Regions from separate parts of the Methylobacterium sp. Leaf88 genome, predicted to be linked through region 2. Evidence: predicted binding sites of a transcription regulator. Region 2 holds the regulator's gene; each other region holds the start of a gene.
What was found. Region 2 encodes PhoB, which activates phosphate uptake and scavenging genes when phosphate is short. Its sites were predicted from a motif close to TGTCATNNANCTGTCAT; they were not measured.
Positions count from the first base shown of each region.

Region 1 (6,127 bases), on a different contig from region 2:
GCCCTTGACCGAAGAGCTGGAACAGGAGGTTCGAGCGGCCGGTGACCTGACGGCGGGCCCGCTCGAGGCGGTCCTGCTCCGCGCTGTCCTCGAACTGCTCAAGGTCGAGCTCGGCGGCGTGCCGCATCAGCTTCAGGGTGGCGGACGTGCCGTAGAGGTCGGCCACGAGGCCGTCGACCAGGGTGCTGGCCCGCCCGAGGAGGTCGGCGAGGATGGCAAGGCCGAACTCCGCCGCCACCAGCACGGCGAGGTGCCGCAGGGTGGGATCGGACAGCCAGGCCTCGGGCCCGAGGCCGCCCGGATGCGGCCGGGCATGCTCGGCCACGATCGCGTCGAGGATGAGCTTGGCGAGGTAGAGCATTGCCACGGGCAGGCTCGCCCGCGCCAGACGCAGGCCGAGGCTCACCACGAGCAGGCGGGGGCTCGCGGCATAGACGAGGCGCGCCAGGGCCGGGAGGTGGCGCAGGGCGCCGAGGCGCGCGGAGAGGACGGTCAGAGGGGAGAGGCGGTCGGGCATCGGCCGGGACCATGACCGGGAGCGGCACCTCCGTCGATGCCGCAGACGCCGCACCCGGTCGCGCAGATGTCAGCGCGGGACCGGCCAACGTCTTCAAGCTCTTGAGGACAGGCGATTCGCCGGCGAGACTTCACTTTATCGCCTATGTTAGGCGTTCATCCTCTTCTCAGGCGCGAGGCCGCCCTCACAATGCTCAGCGGTTCAGCGGTCCTGCGGGTCGGCATTCTCATCGTGGTGGCAGCCGTCCTGGCCGGGATCATCCAAATGCTGCGTCCGCAGGACAGCGGAACACCGGAGACGCCCATCACCCGGACGGCCCCGGAGACCGGGGCCGCCGGAACCCAGGCCGCGGTGCCGCCGGCCGCGACGCGGCCCGTCTCCCCGGTGGCGCCGGCGCCCCTGCCGCAGGCCGTGCCCGCCCCGGCGCCACAAGCCGCCGTGCCGCCGACGCCCGCGCCCGCACCGAATGCGCCCCTGCCGGCGCCCGCGCCGACGGCGCCGTCGCCCCATTCGCCAGCGCCGAGCGACCCGGCGCCGGCCCTCCCGGACCTCGGGACCGCCTCCCGCCCGACGCCCCCGTCGGCCGGCGAGGAGGCCATCGACACCGCCGCCGAGACGGCCGGGCCGAGGGGCGTCGCGATCGTCGACCTCAACACTGGAACCGTCGCCGAGCTGAACGGCCTCCGGGGCGGCGGCATGATCGGGCGCGCCATCGTGCAGAAGCGGCCCTACGCCTCCGTCGGCGAGCTCCTGTCGAAGCGCGTCCTCAGCCGGGCGGTCTATGAGCGGATCAAGGATCAGGTCACGGTGCGCTGAGCCCCGTTTCGGGTAGCGCGCCACGCGCCGTCTGCCTAAGATACCCCTCCGGCACGCCGGAAAATCGCTTCGATCACCAGGGACGAGCCATGTTTGCGCAAGCCGGGGGCGTTACCTTTCGCGAGGATCTCGGCGTCGAGGAGACCACCGAGACCGACAACATCGTCCGGTGGGACGGCGAGAAGCTCTACGTGGAGCACGACATCTATCACAACGGCCAGCTGGTCCACCGCAAGTACCGCAAGAACGTCAGCGAGGCGGTGGCCCGGGCGCTGCAGACGCTGATCAACCGCGCGCAGCAATAGGCGGCCGGATCCCTGAGCGGGCGCCTCCGGCGCCGGCGCGCTACTTTCCGATCCAGTCGTGCCCCGCCACCACGGCCTCCACGGTGCGGGTCCAGGTGCCGGGCTGGTCCGTGGACCCGGTTCCGAGCGCGCACTGCACCATGACGCTGTCGCTCCAGCGCCCGTACTTGTAGCCCACTGCCGGCAAGAGCCCGACACGGACGAAGCCGCAGGCTTCGTGGAGGCGCAGGGACGCCTCGTTCTGGGCGTCGATGTAACCGATCATCTGCCGGTAGCCGCCCGCCGCGCAGGCCTCGATCAGCGCCGGCAGCAAGCGCCGGCCGATCCCCGCGTTCAGGTGCGCGTGGTGGACGTAGATCGAGTGCTTGAGGGTGTAGCGATAGGCGGGACGCTTGCGGAACGGCACCGCGTAGGCGTAGCCCGCCACGATCCCGTCCCGGTCGGCCACGAGGTGCGGCAGGCGCTTCTTGCGCATGGCCTTCCGACGCTTCTTCAGGTCGTCGGGATGGAGCGGGTCCTCCTCGAAATCCCCGACATCGCCGACGCCGCGCCGGATGTGGTGGGCGTAGATGTCCACCATGTCCGGCACGTCGGCATCCGACGAGGGCCGGATGACGAGGTCGGGATCGCTCTCGGCCACGCCCGCCATCAGCGCCCCTCGCGCATGACGCGGGGCTCTCGCATGACATACGTGTGGAACCGGATCGTGCCGTCGGGATCGACGTCGCGGAACACGCCCTGGATCTCGGCCTCGAAGCCCGGGAACAGGTTCGCGGAGCGCTCGAACATCTTGAAATAGTCCAGCATGGGTTTGGCCCGCTCGTCCAATCGCTCGCCCGGCAGCACCGTGCCGATGCCCGGCGGGTAGACCAGAAGCAAGGTCGTCGCCACGCGGCCCTCGGCTTCGGCGATCGGCACGTAATCGACGTTGTTGCGGGTGAGCTGCTGGACCGCCTCCTTCGGCGTCATCACCATCTCGGGCAGGTGCCCCGGCTCGAACTGCTTGCGCTGGAGCGTGCTGGTGCTGTGCTCGCGATGGAAGGCGTGGAAGTCGGCGCACAGGTCGCGCAGGCGCACGCCCTTGTAGCGGTTGGGCCGGCGCCGGACGAATTCGGGCATCGCCTCCTCCAACGGCACGTTCTCGTCGTGCAGGCGCTTGAAGGCGACCAGCCCCGAGATCAGCGTGCCGGCCTTCGAGGATTCGACGCCCGGCGTCAGCAGGAAGAGCAGCGAGTTGAGGTCGTTCTTCTCCGGCACGATACGGTTTTCCCGCAGGTACTGCGCCACGATCGGCGCGGGCACCCCGTGCGCGGCATATTCCCCGGTGTGCCGGTTGAAACCCGGGGTCAGCACGGTGAGCTTGTTGGGGTCGGTCATGGCGTAGTCGGGCGCCACGTGGGTGAAGCCGTGCCAGTCGGCGCCGGGCGTCAGTTCCCAGTACTTCACGTTGCCGGCGAGTTCGTCCGTCGACAGGCTTTCCCACGGCACCTTGCCGTCCGGTCCCTCGACCGTGTCCGGCACGAAGGGATCGAAGAACCAGCGCTTGAGCGGATCGCCCTCCTTCTCCTCGAACTCGCGGCGGATGGCGCGGACCTTCTTGCGCCACTCGATGCCGAGGCGGATCGTGTCGTCCCACAGGACGACGCCGGAGCGCCCCTTCATCATCTGCGCGCCGACGTCGAGGGAGGCGAACAGGGGGTAGAACGGCGAGGTCGAGGCGTGGACCAGGAAGGTCTCGTTGAAGCGCCGGTGCTCGATGCGCCGGGTCTGGCCGCGGATATGGCTGTCCTTGGTGTGGATCTGCGAGGCCTGGGAGAAGCTCGCCAATTGCTTGTGGGTCGATTGCGTGGCGATGATGCCCGGCGAGGTCTCGTCGAGGCCCTTCAAGCCCATCGCGAAGCGGCCGGCGAAGAGCGGGTGGAACTTCATGAAGCCCGCCCAGGCCTCGTCGAAGAGGATGTAGTCGCAGAGATGCCCGATCTTATCGAGGATCATCTGCGCGTTGTAGATCGTGCCGTCATAGGTGCACTGCTCGACCACCGCGACGCGGAACGGCCGCTCGCGCCGCCAAGCCTCCGTGTCGGTGATCAGCGGGTTGGTGCGGATCTTCTCGCGGATGCGCGTCTCGTCCAGGGCCTCGTGGTACATCGGGCCGATCAGGCCGTAGGCGTTGCGGTCGGTCTCCAGGAAGACCGGGATCGCACCGCCGAGGAACAGCGCGCCGTGATGCGCGGCCTTGTGGTTGTTGCGGTCGAACAGCACGAGGTCGCCCTCGGCGACCAGGGCCGAGAGCACGATCTTGTTGGAGGCCGAGGTGCCGTTGAGGACGAAGTAGGTCTTCTCCGCCCCGAAGATGACGGCCGCCTCCTTCTGCGCCTTCAGGGCCGGGCCCTCGTGGACGAGGAGATCGCCGAGATCGAGCACCGAGTTGTCGAGGTCGTCGCGGAACACCGCCTCGCCGAGATGCTCGACGAAGATGCGTCCGATCGGCGAGCGGTTGTAGAAGATGCCGCCGTTGTGGCCCGGGCAGGTCCAGAGCTGGTTGCCCTGCTCGGCGTAATCCACCAGCGCGCCGAAGAACGGCGTCTTCAGGGTCTCGGCATACTGCTTCACGCGGCTCACTAGGCCGCGGGCGATGTAGTCCGGGGTTTCTTCCGCCAGGAAGATGTAGCCGTCGATGAAGTCCAGCACCTCGACGGGGATGTCCTCCAGGCGCTTGCGGCGGACCATGATGACGATGGGCATCTCCAGCCCGCGCTTGCGCATCAGGTTGATGAGGGCCGCCGCCTTGCCGTCGAGGCCACGCTTGCCCCAGTCCACCACCATGCAGCCGATGGCCGAATCGGTCTGGACCGCGATGGCCGCATCCTCGACGCGGCGGGCCCGCACCACCTCGAAGCCGAGCTTCTCCACGGAGCCGATGATCTGCTGGACGCGCACGCCCTCGAGATCGTCCGGGTCGAAGTTCGGCGCACACATCAGGACGGTGAAGCGGCGAAAGAAGTCCATGCGGAAAAGGCTCCCAGGGGCGTTTGGCGCACCGTTCGCGACGGGACGTGACGCTTCGATGACGATCTTGCGGCGGTCGCGGTGTTTTCAGGCACGCCCCGCCGCGACAGAGAGCCGGCTTACGATCAGCCGCGCCGTTTGACGAGCCCGAGCCGGCGGATCACGCCGTGGATCGCCGGCGCCGCGAGGCCGCAGATCGCGAGGGCGCGGAGCGAGCCGTTCTCGATTTCGCCGATGAACAGCCCCTCGATGGTCGGGCCGAATACGCCGGTGACCCGGGTCGGCGGCGAGACCGGCGCGGTGCGGATCGACAGGGTGACGAGCGGGCGCTTGGTCTCGGCGGCCGTTCACCCGGCGATCTCGTCCCGCGGCAGGCGCGAGCGCCCGGACAGGACCGGCCAGGCGCGGCGGAGCGAGTCGAGGCGCGGAACCACGCGGGCGGCCCTGTCTCCGGCAATCCTTCCCCGCCGGCGCCGGGAGACAGCGCCATTTCACCCGCGACAAACGCCCCGGCATCGGGCTTGCTCCGCGCAAGGCAGAACAGCGGGGCGGCATGGTCGAGAAGCTTTTTCACGCAGGGATGAGCCTCGCCCTGCTGCTGGCCGTGGCCGTGCTGTTCTCCACCAACCGGCGGGCGATCTCGCCCCGCGTGGTCTTCTCGGCCCTGGCGCTGCAGGTGGCGGTGGGGGCCCTGGTGCTGTTCATCCCGGCGGGCCGGACGGGCCTCGCGGCGGCGGCGGGCTTCGTCCAGACCGTGCTGAACTACGGCGACCGGGGCACCGCGTTCCTGTTCGGCGGCCTCGTCGAGCCGCGGATGTTCGAATTGTTCGGCGGCAGCGGCTTCATCCTGGCCCTGCGCATCCTGCCGCAGATCCTCTACGTCTCGGCGCTGATCGCGGTGCTCTACCATTTCGGGGTGATGCAGGCGGCCGCGCGCTGCATCGGCGCGGCGCTGCAGCGGGTGATCGGCACCTCGCGGATCGAGACCTTCTCGGCGGTGATCACCATCGCCATCGGCCAGAGCGAGATCGCCATCGCGCTGCGCCCGTTCCTGGGGGCGCTGACCTCGGCCGAGCTGTTCGCGGTGATGTCGAGCGGGGCCGCCTCCACGGCGGGCACGATTCTGGCCGGCTACGCGGCCCTGGGCGTGCCGATGGAGTACCTCCTGGCGGCCAGCGCCATGGCGGTGCCGGGCGGGCTTCTCTACGCCAAGATCCTGGTGCCGACGACGGAGCCGAGCCGGGTCACCTCCACGCGGGTCACCTTCGCGGAGACGCGGGCGGTCAACGTGATCGAGGCGGCGGCCGACGGCACCCAGAAGGGGCTCGCCGTGGCGGTCTCGGTGGGGGCGATGCTGATCGCGTTCACGGGGCTGATCGCCCTGCTGAACGGGTTCATGGGCTGGGCCGGTGGCCTCGCGGGCTATCCCGCCCTGAGCCTGGAGGGCCTCCTCGGCGCGGTGTTCGCGCCCCTGGCCTGG
Region 1 is NZ_LMMK01000052.1:105,178-111,304, reverse strand. It holds gene ASF20_RS20635 (ABC transporter ATP-binding protein) at 1-517, opposite strand, end outside; gene ASF20_RS20630 (helix-hairpin-helix domain-containing protein) at 707-1,333, shown strand; gene ASF20_RS20625 (hypothetical protein) at 1,423-1,638, shown strand; gene ASF20_RS20620 (GNAT family N-acetyltransferase) at 1,679-2,287, opposite strand; gene ASF20_RS20615 (Orn/Lys/Arg decarboxylase N-terminal domain-containing protein) at 2,287-4,647, opposite strand; gene ASF20_RS20610 (nucleoside transporter C-terminal domain-containing protein) at 5,201-6,127, shown strand, end outside.
Region 1: the regulator PhoB is predicted to act here: its motif matches at 4,695-4,711, upstream of ASF20_RS20615 (Orn/Lys/Arg decarboxylase N-terminal domain-containing protein).

Region 2 (6,127 bases):
CATCCTCTTCGTCATCACCTTCTTCGTCCTGATCGTCGCGCGCCTCCTCACCCGCCGCGCGAAGGTCGCCTGAGGCCAGCCTCACCGAGTCGTCAGGAGCCGCATCATGGACGCCGCGAACCCCCTCACCACCGCCGCCCCGGCCCGGATCAGCCGGGTCCGGCCCGGCCGCCGGGTCGCCGACCGGATCCTGATCCTGGCGAGCACGATCGCCACGCTGGTGGGCATCGTCGTGCTCGGCTCGATCCTGTTCATGCTGGTGGTCGAGGGCATCAAGGGCGTCTCGCCGACCCTCTTCACCGCCCCGACGCCGGGGCCCGGTTCCGAGGGCGGCGGCATCGCCAACGCGATCCTCGGCAGCCTGGTGATGACCCTCTTGGCCATCCTGGTGGCGACGCCCGTCGGCGTGATGGCGGGGACGTTCCTGGCCGAGTACGGCCGCAACTCGAAGATCGCCGACGTCATCCGCTTCCTCAACGACATCCTGCTCTCGGCGCCCTCGATCCTCATCGGCCTGTTCGTCTACACGCTGATGGTGCGCCCCATGGGCTCCTATTCCGGCTGGGCCGGCGCGGTGGCGCTGGCCATCATCGCCACCCCGGTGATCGTGCGCACCACCGAGGACATGCTGCGCCTCGTGCCCTCGACCCTGCGCGAGGCCGGCGCCGCGCTGGGCGCCCCGCCCTCCATCGTCATCCGGAGCATCACCTGGCGCGGCGCCAGCGCCGGCATCGTCACCGGCATCATCCTGGCCCTGGCCCGCATCGCCGGCGAGACCGCGCCGCTGCTCTTCACCGCGCTCAACAACAACAGCTGGTTCGCCCCCAACCTGATGGGCGGCGTGCCGAACCTGCCCGTGATGATCTACCAGTTCGCCCTCTCGCCCTATCCGAACTGGCAGCAGCTCGCCTGGGCCGGCGCCCTCCTCATCACCGTCACGATCCTCGCCCTGTCGATCGTGGCCCGCTTCGTCATCAAGACCGAGCGGTCGCGCTGACCACCCGCGCGCCGCCTGTCCCCGCCGCTTCGCCCGATAGGATCTTGAACCGATGAACGCCGCCCCCGGGATCACGTCCGCGCAGCTCACCGGACGCCACAAGGCCGACGAGTCCTCACCGGTCCGCATCGCCGTCAAGGACCTGAACTTCTACTACGGCAGCTTCCACGGCCTGAAGTCGGTCAACCTCAACTTCCACGACCGCCAGGTCACGGCGCTGATCGGCCCGTCGGGCTGCGGGAAGTCCACCCTGCTGCGCACCTTCAACCGGATCTACAGCCTGTATCCGGACCAGCGCGCGGAAGGGGAGATCCTCCTCGACGGCCAGAACGTCCTGGATTCCGGGGTCGACCTGAACGAGCTGCGCTCGCGCATCGGCATGGTGTTCCAGAAGCCGACCCCGTTCCCGATGTCGATCTACGACAATGTCGCCTTCGGCCTGCGCCTCTACGAGAAGCTGCCCAAGGCCGACCTCGACATGCGCGTCGAGGAATCCCTGCGCAAGGCCGCCCTCTGGGACGAGGTGAAGGACAAGCTCAAGCAATCCGGCATGGGCCTCTCGGGCGGCCAGCAGCAGCGTCTCTGCATCGCCCGCACGGTGGCCCAGCGCCCCGAGGTGATCCTGTTCGACGAGCCGACCTCGGCCCTCGACCCGATCTCGACGGGCCGCATCGAGGAGCTGATCGAGCAGCTGCGCTCGGAATTCACCATCGTCATCGTCACGCACAACATGCAGCAGGCGGCGCGCATCTCGCAGTTCACCGCCTTCATGTATCTCGGCGAACTGGTGGAGTTCGGGCCCACCACGCGCATCTTCATGAATCCGGAAAAGCGCCAGACGCAGGACTACATCACCGGCCGCTTCGGCTGATCCTCCGCCGGCCGGTCTCGGCCCGCGTCCCCCATCACCGCCAGGGCGGGCCCCGGACAGGCGGGCCCGATCGAGGAGCGAACCCCATGCCCGACCACATCGTCAAATCCTATGATACGGACCTCGAGGACCTGCGCCGCTCGATCTCCGAGATGGGCGGCATCGCCGAGAAGATGATGACCGAGGCCGGCGAGGCCCTGGTGCGCCGGGACGCGCCCCTGGCCCAGGCGGTGATCGCCGCCGACGCCCGCCTCGACACCCTCCAGCGCGAGATCGAGGAGCGGGCGATCCTGCTCATCGCCCGGCGCCAGCCCCTGGCCATCGACCTGCGCGAGACCGTGACGGCGATCCGCGTGTCGAACGATCTCGAACGCATCGGCGACCTCGCCAAGAACGTCGCCAAGCGCGTCGTGGCGATCGCCGACCAGATCCAGCCGCAGAAGATCGTCATCGGCGTCCAGCACATGAGCGACCTGGTGCAGGAGCAGCTCAAGGACGTCCTCGACGCCTATGCCAGCCGCGACACCAAGGCGGCCCTCGACGTCTGGGAGCGCGACGACGCCATCGACGCCCTCTACAATTCCCTGTTCCGCGAGCTCCTGACCTACATGATGGAGGACCCGCGCAACATCTCGTTCTGCACGCATCTCCTGTTCGTGGCCAAGAACATCGAGCGCATCGGCGACCACACCACCAACATCGCCGAGACGATCCACTACCTCGTCACTGGCGAGAACCTCCTGGCCGAGCGCGAGCGACCGAAGAACGACGCGTCCAACTACGCCACCGTGGACATGCCCGGCGCGGCCTGACCCCCGTGCCGGTCTGATCGAAAGCGCACGATGAGTACGCGTATCCTGATCGTCGAGGACGAGGAGGCCCTGACCCTCCTCCTCCGCTACAACCTCGAGGCCGAGGGGTTCATCGTCGACTCGGCCGCCCGCGGCGACGAGGCGGACCTGCGCCTGCAGGAGCAGGTGCCCGACCTCGTCCTGCTCGACTGGATGCTGCCGGCCCTGTCGGGGATCGAGCTCTGCCGCCGCATCCGCGCCCGGCGCGAGACCGAGCGGCTGCCGGTCATCATGCTCACGGCGCGGGGCGAGGAGGGCGACCGCATCCGGGGCCTCGGAACGGGCGCCGACGACTACATCGTGAAGCCGTTCTCGGTGCCGGAGCTCCTCGCCCGGGTCCGCGCCCTGCTGCGCCGGGCCAAGCCGGCCCACGTCGCCAACCTGCTGGTGGCCGGCGACATCGAGCTCGACCGGGTCAGCCACCGCATCCGCCGGGAAGGCCGCGAGATCCATCTCGGGCCCACGGAGTTCAAGCTCCTCGAATTCCTGATGCAGAGCCCCGGCCGGGTGTTCTCGCGCGAGCAGCTCCTCGACGGCGTCTGGGGCCACGACGTCTACATCGACGAGCGCACGGTCGACGTCCATGTCGGGCGCCTGCGCAAGGCCCTGAACCGCCCGCGCCAGAGCGACCCGATCCGCACGGTCCGCGGCTCGGGCTACTCCTTCGACGAGATGTTCGAGGCCGAGGCCGAGTAGCCGATCCCGAGGCGCGCCGGCCCAGCCGTCAGGCGGATAGCCGGGCCCGCCGCCTAGGCGAAAATCATCGCATCGGTGGGCAGGTGGACGGTGAAGGCCTTGCCCTCGTCGACCCAGCCCGGACCGGCGGCGCCGTGGTTGATGCCGTTGGCTTCCTCGGCACTGCCGGCGAAGTGATGCTGGCCGGTCTGGGTGTTGTAGAAGCGCTCCAGGGTCAGGCCGCCGGGGGCGCCCGCATCCGCGTAGGCCTCGAAGGCCACGCCCTCGTACGTGTAGGTCGGCGCCGTCTTGAGGACCTGGTCCCGCTCGGCGACGCTCGTCGTGAAGAAGTGGGCGTTCGAGGCCGTGTCGAAGAACCGGAACACGTCCACCGTGTCGGCGCCCTGGGCCGGGGCCGCCCACGGGGTGCCCTCGTAGGTGAACCACGGCAGCGTCTTTTCGATCTGCGCCTTCTCGGCCGTGCTCGTGGTGTAGAAGTGATCCCCCGTATGGGTGTCGTAGAACCGATAGACCGCCGTGACGGCGGTGCCGGCGACCGGGCTCGTCTGTGCCGCCGCGGCCACCACCGGGGCGGGCGGCGCACCGTACAGGGCCTGGATCCCGGCGATGTCGCCGGCCGCCAGGGTCGTGATGCCCCTGTCGAGGATGGCGTTCATCACCTCGGGCTTGGCGTCGTAATGGTCGAGGCCGAGCGCGTGGCCGATCTCGTGCAGCGCCACCAGGGAGAGATCCACGTTCTGGGTGCCGACGATGCGGGCGCCGGAGGCGTGCCAGCCCTCGCCGCTGTCGAAGGTCACCTCCGCGGACTGCATGCGCTGGCCGCTGTAGGAATAGGTGGCGTAGCCCAGGGTCTTGCCGAGCCCGTCGATCCCCCCGAGGGTGAAGTCGATCTGGGCGTTGGCTGTCGCGGCCACCTGCTGGAAGGCGATGTCGGCGGCGGCGGCCCAGGTGGCGAAGGCGGCCTGGAGGAGGCCCACGAAGCCGGTGGGGATCGTGCCGTCGACGGCCCAGGTGACGGTGCCGCCGCCCGTGCCTGCCGCGCCCGTCCCCCAGCGCGGACCTTCCAGCGCATAATCCCCCATCGACCGCCCTCCCGTGCGTTCGGGCCAGGGTCGGCGGCAGAGGTTGCTAAATCCTTACCGGACCGGCCGCCACGCGTCGGGGCGGCACGTCCTCACACGATGCTGCGCACCACGCCGCCATCGACGCGCAGCGCCGCCCCGCTGGTGGCGCTGGCGGCCGGGCTGCAGATATAGGCGACCATGCTGGCGACCTCCTCGACAGTGGCGAGGCGGCCGATCAGCGAGGTCGGGCGGTGCTCGGCCACGAAGGCGCGTCCGGCGGCGTCGAGGTCGACGGCGCCCCCGGCTCCGCCGTCCTGCCCCTGCGCCATGCTCTTCATGAAATCGGCGACCCCCTCGGACAGGGTCGGCCCCGGCAGCACGCTGTTCACGGTGACGCCGCTGCCCGACACGGTCTCGGCGAGCCCCCGGGCCACGGCGAGCTGGGCGGTCTTCGTCATCCCGTAATGGACCATCTCCACCGGGATGTTCACGCCGGATTCGCTGGAGATGAAGACCACCCGGCCCCAGCCGCGCGCGACCATGCCGGGGGTGTAGGCCCGCGCGAGGCGCACGCCGCTCATCACGTTGGTCTCGAAGAACCGCTGCCAGTCCTCGTCCGGGATCTCGAAGAACGGCTTCGGCTCGAAGATGCCGGTGTTGTTCACCAGGATGTCGACGTCCGGCAGGCCGGCGACCACGCGGGCCGCCCCGTCCGGACTGGCGACGTCCCCGGGCGCCCCGATGAAGCCGGCACGGCCGGTCTCGCGCTTCAGGCGGTCGACGGCGTCGCGGACCCGGTCCTGCGTCCGCCCGTTGATCGCCACGTTGGCGCCGAGCTCGCCCAGGGCCTTGGCGATGGCGTAGCCGATGCCGCTGGTGGAGCCGCTGACGAGGGCGCGCTTGCCGGACAGGTCGAGGTTCATGGGATCGTCCTTCGGTGAGGCACTGATCCGGGTCAACGCGCAGGTCGGGCCCTGGTGCGATCGCGGCGGATGCGTCAGGCGCGGGGCTGGCGCCGCAGGACGCTGGTCACCGCCCCGAGGCTCGCCAGCGCGACGGCGCACCACAGGGTCGCGGTCACCGGCCCGGCCGGCGGGCCGCCCTGGTGCAGGCCGAAGATCACCGCCACCAGGGCCGCGCCGAAGGATTGTCCGGTGAGGCGGGCGGTGGACTGCATCCCGCTCGCCCCGCCGCTGCGGTCCCGCGGGGCGCTGGTGATGATGACCTTGTTGTTGGGCGACTGGAACAACCCGAAGCCGAGGCCGCACAGGGTCAGGCGCCAGGCGATGTCGGGATGCGACGCGCCCGCGGGGAGGAGGGCCGTCGCCGTCAGGCCGGTGGCCATCAGGGCGAGGCCGAAGCCGCCGAGCAGCCCCGGGGCGTAGCGGTCGGCGAGGCGCCCCGAGATCGGGGCCATCAGGGCGATGGCCAGGGGCCACGGCGTCATCAGGAAGCCGGTCTGGGTCTCGGAGAGGTGCAGCACGTCCTGGAAGTAGAAGGGCAGGGCGACGTAGGCCATCATCTGGGCCGCGAAGGAGGCGACCGAGCTCGCCATCGACAGGGCGAAGGCGGGAATCCGCAGGAGGTCGACGGGCAGGAGCGGGCGCGCCAGCCGGGTCTGGGTCCGGACGAACACCGCGCCGATCGC
Region 2 is NZ_LMMK01000051.1:39,636-45,762, forward strand. It holds gene pstC (phosphate ABC transporter permease subunit PstC) at 1-73, shown strand, start outside; gene pstA (phosphate ABC transporter permease PstA) at 107-997, shown strand; gene pstB (phosphate ABC transporter ATP-binding protein PstB) at 1,050-1,868, shown strand; gene phoU (phosphate signaling complex protein PhoU) at 1,955-2,680, shown strand; gene phoB (phosphate regulon transcriptional regulator PhoB) at 2,711-3,415, shown strand; gene ASF20_RS19890 (matrixin family metalloprotease) at 3,469-4,497, opposite strand; gene ASF20_RS19895 (SDR family oxidoreductase) at 4,590-5,402, opposite strand; gene ASF20_RS19900 (MFS transporter) at 5,477-6,127, opposite strand, start outside.

Region 3 (6,127 bases), on a different contig from region 2:
GTACACGCCAGCTTTGGCGGTTGTCGAGGAGATTGGCCAGCATGATCTGGTCTAGCACCTGCTGATGCACCGTTGGATTGGTGATCGGCAGGAGCGCCTCGACGCGGCGATCGAGATTCCGGCTCATCAGGTCGGCTGACGAGATGTAGACGACGGCCTTGGGGTGGGGCAGCCCGACACCGTTGCCGAAGCAGTAGATGCGTCCATGCTCCAGGAAGCGCCCGACGATCGATTTGACGCGGATCGTCTCCGACAGCCCCGGGATTCCTGGGCGCAGACAGCAGATGCCGCGCACCACGCAGTCGATCTGGACCCCCGCCTGGGAGGCGTCGTAGAGCGCATCGATGATCTGCTGGTCGACCAGCGAGTTGCATTTGATCCAGATCGCGGCTGGGCGTCCGGCCTTCGCATGGGCCACCTCCGCCTCGATGTTCTCCAAGAGGCGCGGTTTCAGGGTCAACGGCGAGACCGACATCCGCTCCAGCTCGGCGGGCTCGGCGTAGCCGGTGATGAAGTTGAAGATCCGGCTGACGTCCCGCGCCACGGCGGGATCGGCGGTGAAGAAGGACAGGTCGGTGTAAATGCGCGCGGTGATCGGATGGTAGTTGCCGGTGCCGACGTGGCAGTAGGTGACGAGGCGGTCGCCCTCGCGCCGGACCACCATCGACAGCTTGGCATGGGTTTTGAGCTCGATGAAGCCGAACACGACCTGCGCGCCGGCCTTCTCCAGGTTGCGCGCCCACCGGATGTTGGCCTCCTCGTCAAAGCGGGCCTTCAGCTCGACCAGCGCCGTCACCGACTTGCCGAGCTCGGCGGCCTCCGCCAGGGCCGCGACGATCGGCGAGTTCGAGGAGGTGCGGTAGAGCGTCTGCTTGATCGCCACCACGTTGGGGTCGCGGGCGGCCTGGGCGAGGAACTGCACCACCGCGTCGAAGGATTCGTAGGGGTGGTGGACGATGAAGTCCTTTTGTCGGATCGCCGCGAAGACGTCGCCGCCGCTCTCGCGGATGCGCTCGGGGAAGCGGGGGTTGTAGGACTTGAACTTCAGGTCCGGCCGATCGATGCCGACGATCTGCGACAGCTCGTTGAGGGCGAGCATCCCCTCCACGAAGATCACCGCGTCGCTGCTGATCTCGAGCTCGTCAGCCACGAAGGCACGCAGGTCCTCGGGCATCCCGGCCTCGACCTCCAGCCGGATGACGACGCCGCGGCGGCGCTGCTTGAGGGCCGTCTCGAAATGCAGGACGAGATCCTCGGCCTCCTCCTCGATCTCGAGGTCCGAGTCGCGGATGACGCGGAACGCGCCCTGTCCGCGCAAGGCATAGCCGGGGAAGAGCCGCCCGGTGAACAGCACGATGACCTGCTCGATGGCGATGAAGCGGGCGGTCGAATCGTTCTCGGCATCCGGCAGGCGCACGAAGCGGTCGAGCACCGCCGGCAGACGGATCAGCGCGCGCAGGGTCCGGCCGTCGCGGGGGCGCACCAGCATCAGTGCGATGGTGGAGCCGAGATTCGGGATGAACGGGAACGGGTGCGCCGGATCGATGGCGAGCGGCGTCAGGACCGGAAAGACGTGGTTGAGGAAGTAGTCCTCCAGCCACGCCTTGTGATCCTGGGTCAGGCCCGCGGGCTCCATGAGCTCGATGCCGACGCCGAGGAGTTCACCGCGCAGCTCGCGCCAGCGCGCCTGCTGGTCGAGGGCGAGGCGAGAGACCTCGGTCCCCACCCGCGCCAGCTGCTCGGCCGGGGTCAGGCCGTCCTGCGAGGGCAGGACGAGACCGGCACGAACCTGGTCGTGCAGGCCAGCGACCCGCACCATGAAGAATTCGTCGAGGTTGTTGGCCGAGATTGAGAGGAACCGGACCTGCTCCAGGAGGGGGTGGTTGGCGTTCGAGGCCTCCTCCAGCACCCGGCGATTGAACTGGAGCCAGGACAGTTCGCGGTTGACGAAGCGCTCGGGCGAGTGGCGCAGGGCGAGCCCTGCCTCCCGCACGGAATCACGCGCCTCCGCACCTGGGAGGCCCTCGCCGGGAGGGAGCGGCAGGTCTCCGGGAGGCGGCAGGTCGAGATCGGCATCGGGCAGGGCATTGGATACGGGCGCCTTGGCATCCGCGAGCGCGTCCCGGATCGTCTTCCCCGGCTGAGGTTTGGAGGCTACCGCTGCGGGCTGCCCGGTCCGCCGGGCGGCGGGCCGGGCAGCCCGCGTGCGGCCCTCGGTGACACGCGGGGTTCCGGCATCCGATGCGGTCGTGTCCGAGTCCATGTCCGCCAAGTGTTCGTCTCCTACAGGTCTTCGAGGGTCGGCGTCGTAGCATGGGCCGGGCCGGCGTTTGTGACGGTTGCATGACGATCTTCGGCCGTTGGTCGTGTAGCCAGGCCGCCATCAGATCGGGGCATGATCCCCGGGATCCGTCTCGTCCTCGTCCTCCGGTTCTTCGGCCCCGAAGCCGAGGCGCTCCAGCACTGCCAGCGCCAGTGGCTTGGTGATGCGTCGACCCCGGCTGAGGGCATCCCGGTCCAGGGCGGTGACCACTTCTCGGGCGCGCCCGAGGGAGCGGTCGATCCGCAGGGCCAGAGCCTCCACGATGGCGAGATCCACCACCAGCTGCCGGTCGACGAACAGCTTGACGAGGACCGCGCGCAACAGGGCGTCGTCCGGGGGCAGGATGGTGGCGCCGGGGGCGAGGCGCAGGCGGGAACGCAGGTCCGCCGTCGCCAGGCTCAGCCCCTCCACCGAGGTGGCGGAAGTGACCAGCACCGGGCAGCCCCGTTCGCGCGCGAGGTTGAGGAGGTGGAACAGGGCCGCCTCGTCGCGGGGCGCGCTCCCGTCCGCTCCCACTCGGTCGATGTCCTCGATCACCAGGGCGCCGTTGGAGAGGAAGCGCGGCACCGTAACGGCGGTGATCTCCGAAGCCTGGGCCGTCCAGGCGTGGGAGCGGGTCGCCCAGATCGAGGCGAGATGGCTCTTGCCGCTCCCCGGTGGTCCGGTGAGCAGGCACACCGTGTCGGGCCAGTTGGGCCAAGCCTCGACCAGCGTATAGGCGGCCTCGTTGGCCGGGCCTACGAGGAAGTCCTCGCGGCCGTAGCGCGGGTCGGCCGGCAGGTCGAAGGCCAGCTGCTTCGGGGGGACGGTGTCGCGGGTTGCCATTCAGGGTTCAGGCTTCGACAGGAGCGCGGGTGCGTCCGCGTAGTAGAGCGGACTCTGGAGGTAACGCTCTAGGACGAAGCGGACCAGCACGCCGATGGACGCCGCCACCGGAACGGCCAGCAACAGTCCGAGGAATCCGAACAGCGAGCCGAAGGCGAGGAGTGCGAACATCAGCCAGACCGGGTGAAGACCCACCGATTCGCCCACGAGCTTGGGCGAGATGATGTTGCCTTCGAGGAACTGTCCCACCACGAACACCCCGATGGTCAGGCCGATATGCAGCCAGTCGGAACCTGGCCAGAACTGCGCCAGGGCGACCCCGACCGAGAGCAGGAAGCCGGTCAGCGTCCCCACGTAGGGGATGAAGGTGAGGAAGCCGGCGATCAGGCCGATGAGGACGCCGAAGTTCAATCCGACGAAGAAGAGGCCGACGGCGTAGAAGGTGCCGAGGATGAGGCAGACCAAGGTCTGCCCGCGGACGAACCCCGTCACCGCCCCGTCGATCTCGCGCCCGAGGCGCCGGACCACCGGGCGATGCCGGGGAGGCACCCAGCCGTCGAGGGTCGCGATCATCCGGTCCCAATCGACGAGGAGGTAGAATGCCACCACGGGCGTGACGACGAGGAGCGACGCGATGGAAATCAGCGCTTGGCTGCCCGACCACAAGGATTTCAGGAAGGTCAGGAACCAGGTGCCGCCCTGTCCCACCAAGGTGCCGACCTGCGACTGCAGATCGGTGAGCACGTCGGCGCCTCCCACCCGCTGCAGCAGTGGGCCGGCCCGTTCGGCGAGGATGCCCTGCAGCCGCGAGACCATGCCGGGCAGAGTCGCCACGAGGGCGGAGACCTGGTTGGCGGCGAGCGGCACCACGAGAAGCAGGGCCACCACGAGCCCGACGACGAAGACCGCGAGGATGAGGAGCGAGGCCGAGAGCCGCCCGAACCCGAGGCGCTCGAGTCGGTCCGCGATCGGGTCGAGGAGGTAGGCCAACGCGAGGCCCGCCACGAAGGGCAGCATGACGTCGGCGAGCAGATAGAGCAGGAGGGCGACGCCCACGAGGGCCATCAGCCCGATCATCGCCCTGCCGCGCATCGGCCGTTCCCCGTCCCAATCGTCGTGTGCGCGACGTCGCCGTTCGCGGATCAACAGTGGGAACGGGAGGGGACGCGGTCAAGGCTGCAGGGCGCATGCCGACGTTTCGCGTGCGCCGCTGTCGGAGCCTCGGCTGCGGACCTCGGTGCGAATCCCCGCGACCTGCGATGCGCTCGCTGCGAGGACGGACTCGCGAAGGCGCGCGGGAGCGGTTAGAGGTCGCGGAACATGGACCTTCGGAGAGCGGCGCGGATGACCGGCGAGCCCAGACACGGAATGACCTACGCGGACGCGGGCGTCGACATCGATGCCGGCAACGCCATGGTCGAGACGATCAAGCCGCTGGTGCGCGCCACGCGCCGGCCGGGGGCGGATGCCGAGATCGGCGGGTTCGGCGGCCTGTTCGATCTGAAGGCCGCAGGTTTCAAGGATCCGATCCTGGTGGCGGCCAATGACGGCGTCGGCACCAAGGTGAAGATTGCCATCGAGACGAACCGGCACGACACCATCGGCATCGATCTCGTGGCCATGTGCGTCAACGACATCATCGTACAGGGCGCCGAGCCGCTGTTCTTCCTCGACTATTTCGCTACCGCCAAGCTGGTGCCGGGGGTGGGCGCCGACATCGTGCGCGGCATCGCGGCCGGGTGCCGGCTCGCCGGCTGTGCGCTGATCGGTGGCGAGACTGCCGAGATGCCGGGCCTCTACGACGGCTCCGATTACGATCTGGCCGGCTTCAGCGTCGGGGCGGCCGAGCGCGGGACCCTGCTGCCGCGCGGCAACATCGTGCCCGGCGATGTCGTCCTGGGCCTGCCGTCCTCGGGCGTCCATTCCAACGGCTTTTCGCTGGTGCGCCGCATCGTCGAGAAGAGCGGCCTGTCCTACGACGATCCCGCGCCCTTCGAGCCTGCCCGGACCCTCGGCGAGGCCCTGCTGGAGCCAACCCAGATCTACGTCAAGCCGCTGCTGGCGGCCTTGCGCACCACCGATGGGATCAAGGCCCTCGCCCACATCACCGGCGGCGGTTTCCCTGACAACCTGCCCCGGGTGCTGCCCGACGGCGTCGGCATCAGCATCGACCTCGACGCGATCATCCCGCCCCCGGTCTTCGGCTGGCTGTCGGAGGTCGGCGGAGTCGCCGAATCCGAGATGCTGCGCACCTTCAACTGCGGCATCGGCATGGTCGTGGTGGTGGCACCCGAGAGCGTGAGCGCCGTGTCGAAGGCCCTCGACCTTGGTGGCGCCTCCCCGGTCCGCCTCGGCCGCATCACCCCGCGTGGGGCCGAGCCCGTGACCTTCGAAGGCCGGCTCGCCTTCTGATGGCGGCCGCGCAGACATCATCGGTCGGAGGCAAGACCCGTGTCGCGATCCTCATTTCAGGGCGCGGCTCGAACATGGCTTCGCTGATCGCGGCGGCCGAGGCGCCGGATTATCCCGCCGAGATCCTGCTGGTGGCATCCAACCGGCCCGAAGCGCCCGGCCTGACTTACGCCGCCGAGCGTGGCATCCCGACCCGTGCCCTCGATCACCGGGCCTATTCGAGCCGGGAGGCCTTCGACGCCGCGCTGAACGCCGAATTGGAGGCGGCCGGTATCGACCTCGTGTGTCTCGCCGGATTCATGCGGATCTTCACCGCCGGGTTCGTCGAGACCTGGGCCGGCCGGATGATCAACATCCATCCCTCCCTGCTGCCGTTGTTCAAGGGCGTGCACACCCATGAACAGGCGCTCGCCGCCGGGGTGCGGCTGCATGGCTGCACCGTGCATTACGTCGTGCCCGAGCTCGATGCCGGCCCCATCATCGCGCAGGGGGCCGTGCCGGTCCGGCCCGGCGACGATTCCGACGCCCTCGCCGCTCGGATCCTGGTGCAGGAGCACCGGCTCTATC
Region 3 is NZ_LMMK01000011.1:44,918-51,044, forward strand. It holds gene ASF20_RS06105 (RNA degradosome polyphosphate kinase) at 1-2,263, opposite strand, end outside; gene ASF20_RS06110 (hypothetical protein) at 2,384-3,148, opposite strand; gene ASF20_RS06115 (AI-2E family transporter) at 3,149-4,240, opposite strand; gene purM (phosphoribosylformylglycinamidine cyclo-ligase) at 4,493-5,560, shown strand; gene purN (phosphoribosylglycinamide formyltransferase) at 5,560-6,127, shown strand, end outside.
Region 3: the regulator PhoB is predicted to act here: its motif matches at 2,333-2,349, upstream of ASF20_RS06105 (RNA degradosome polyphosphate kinase).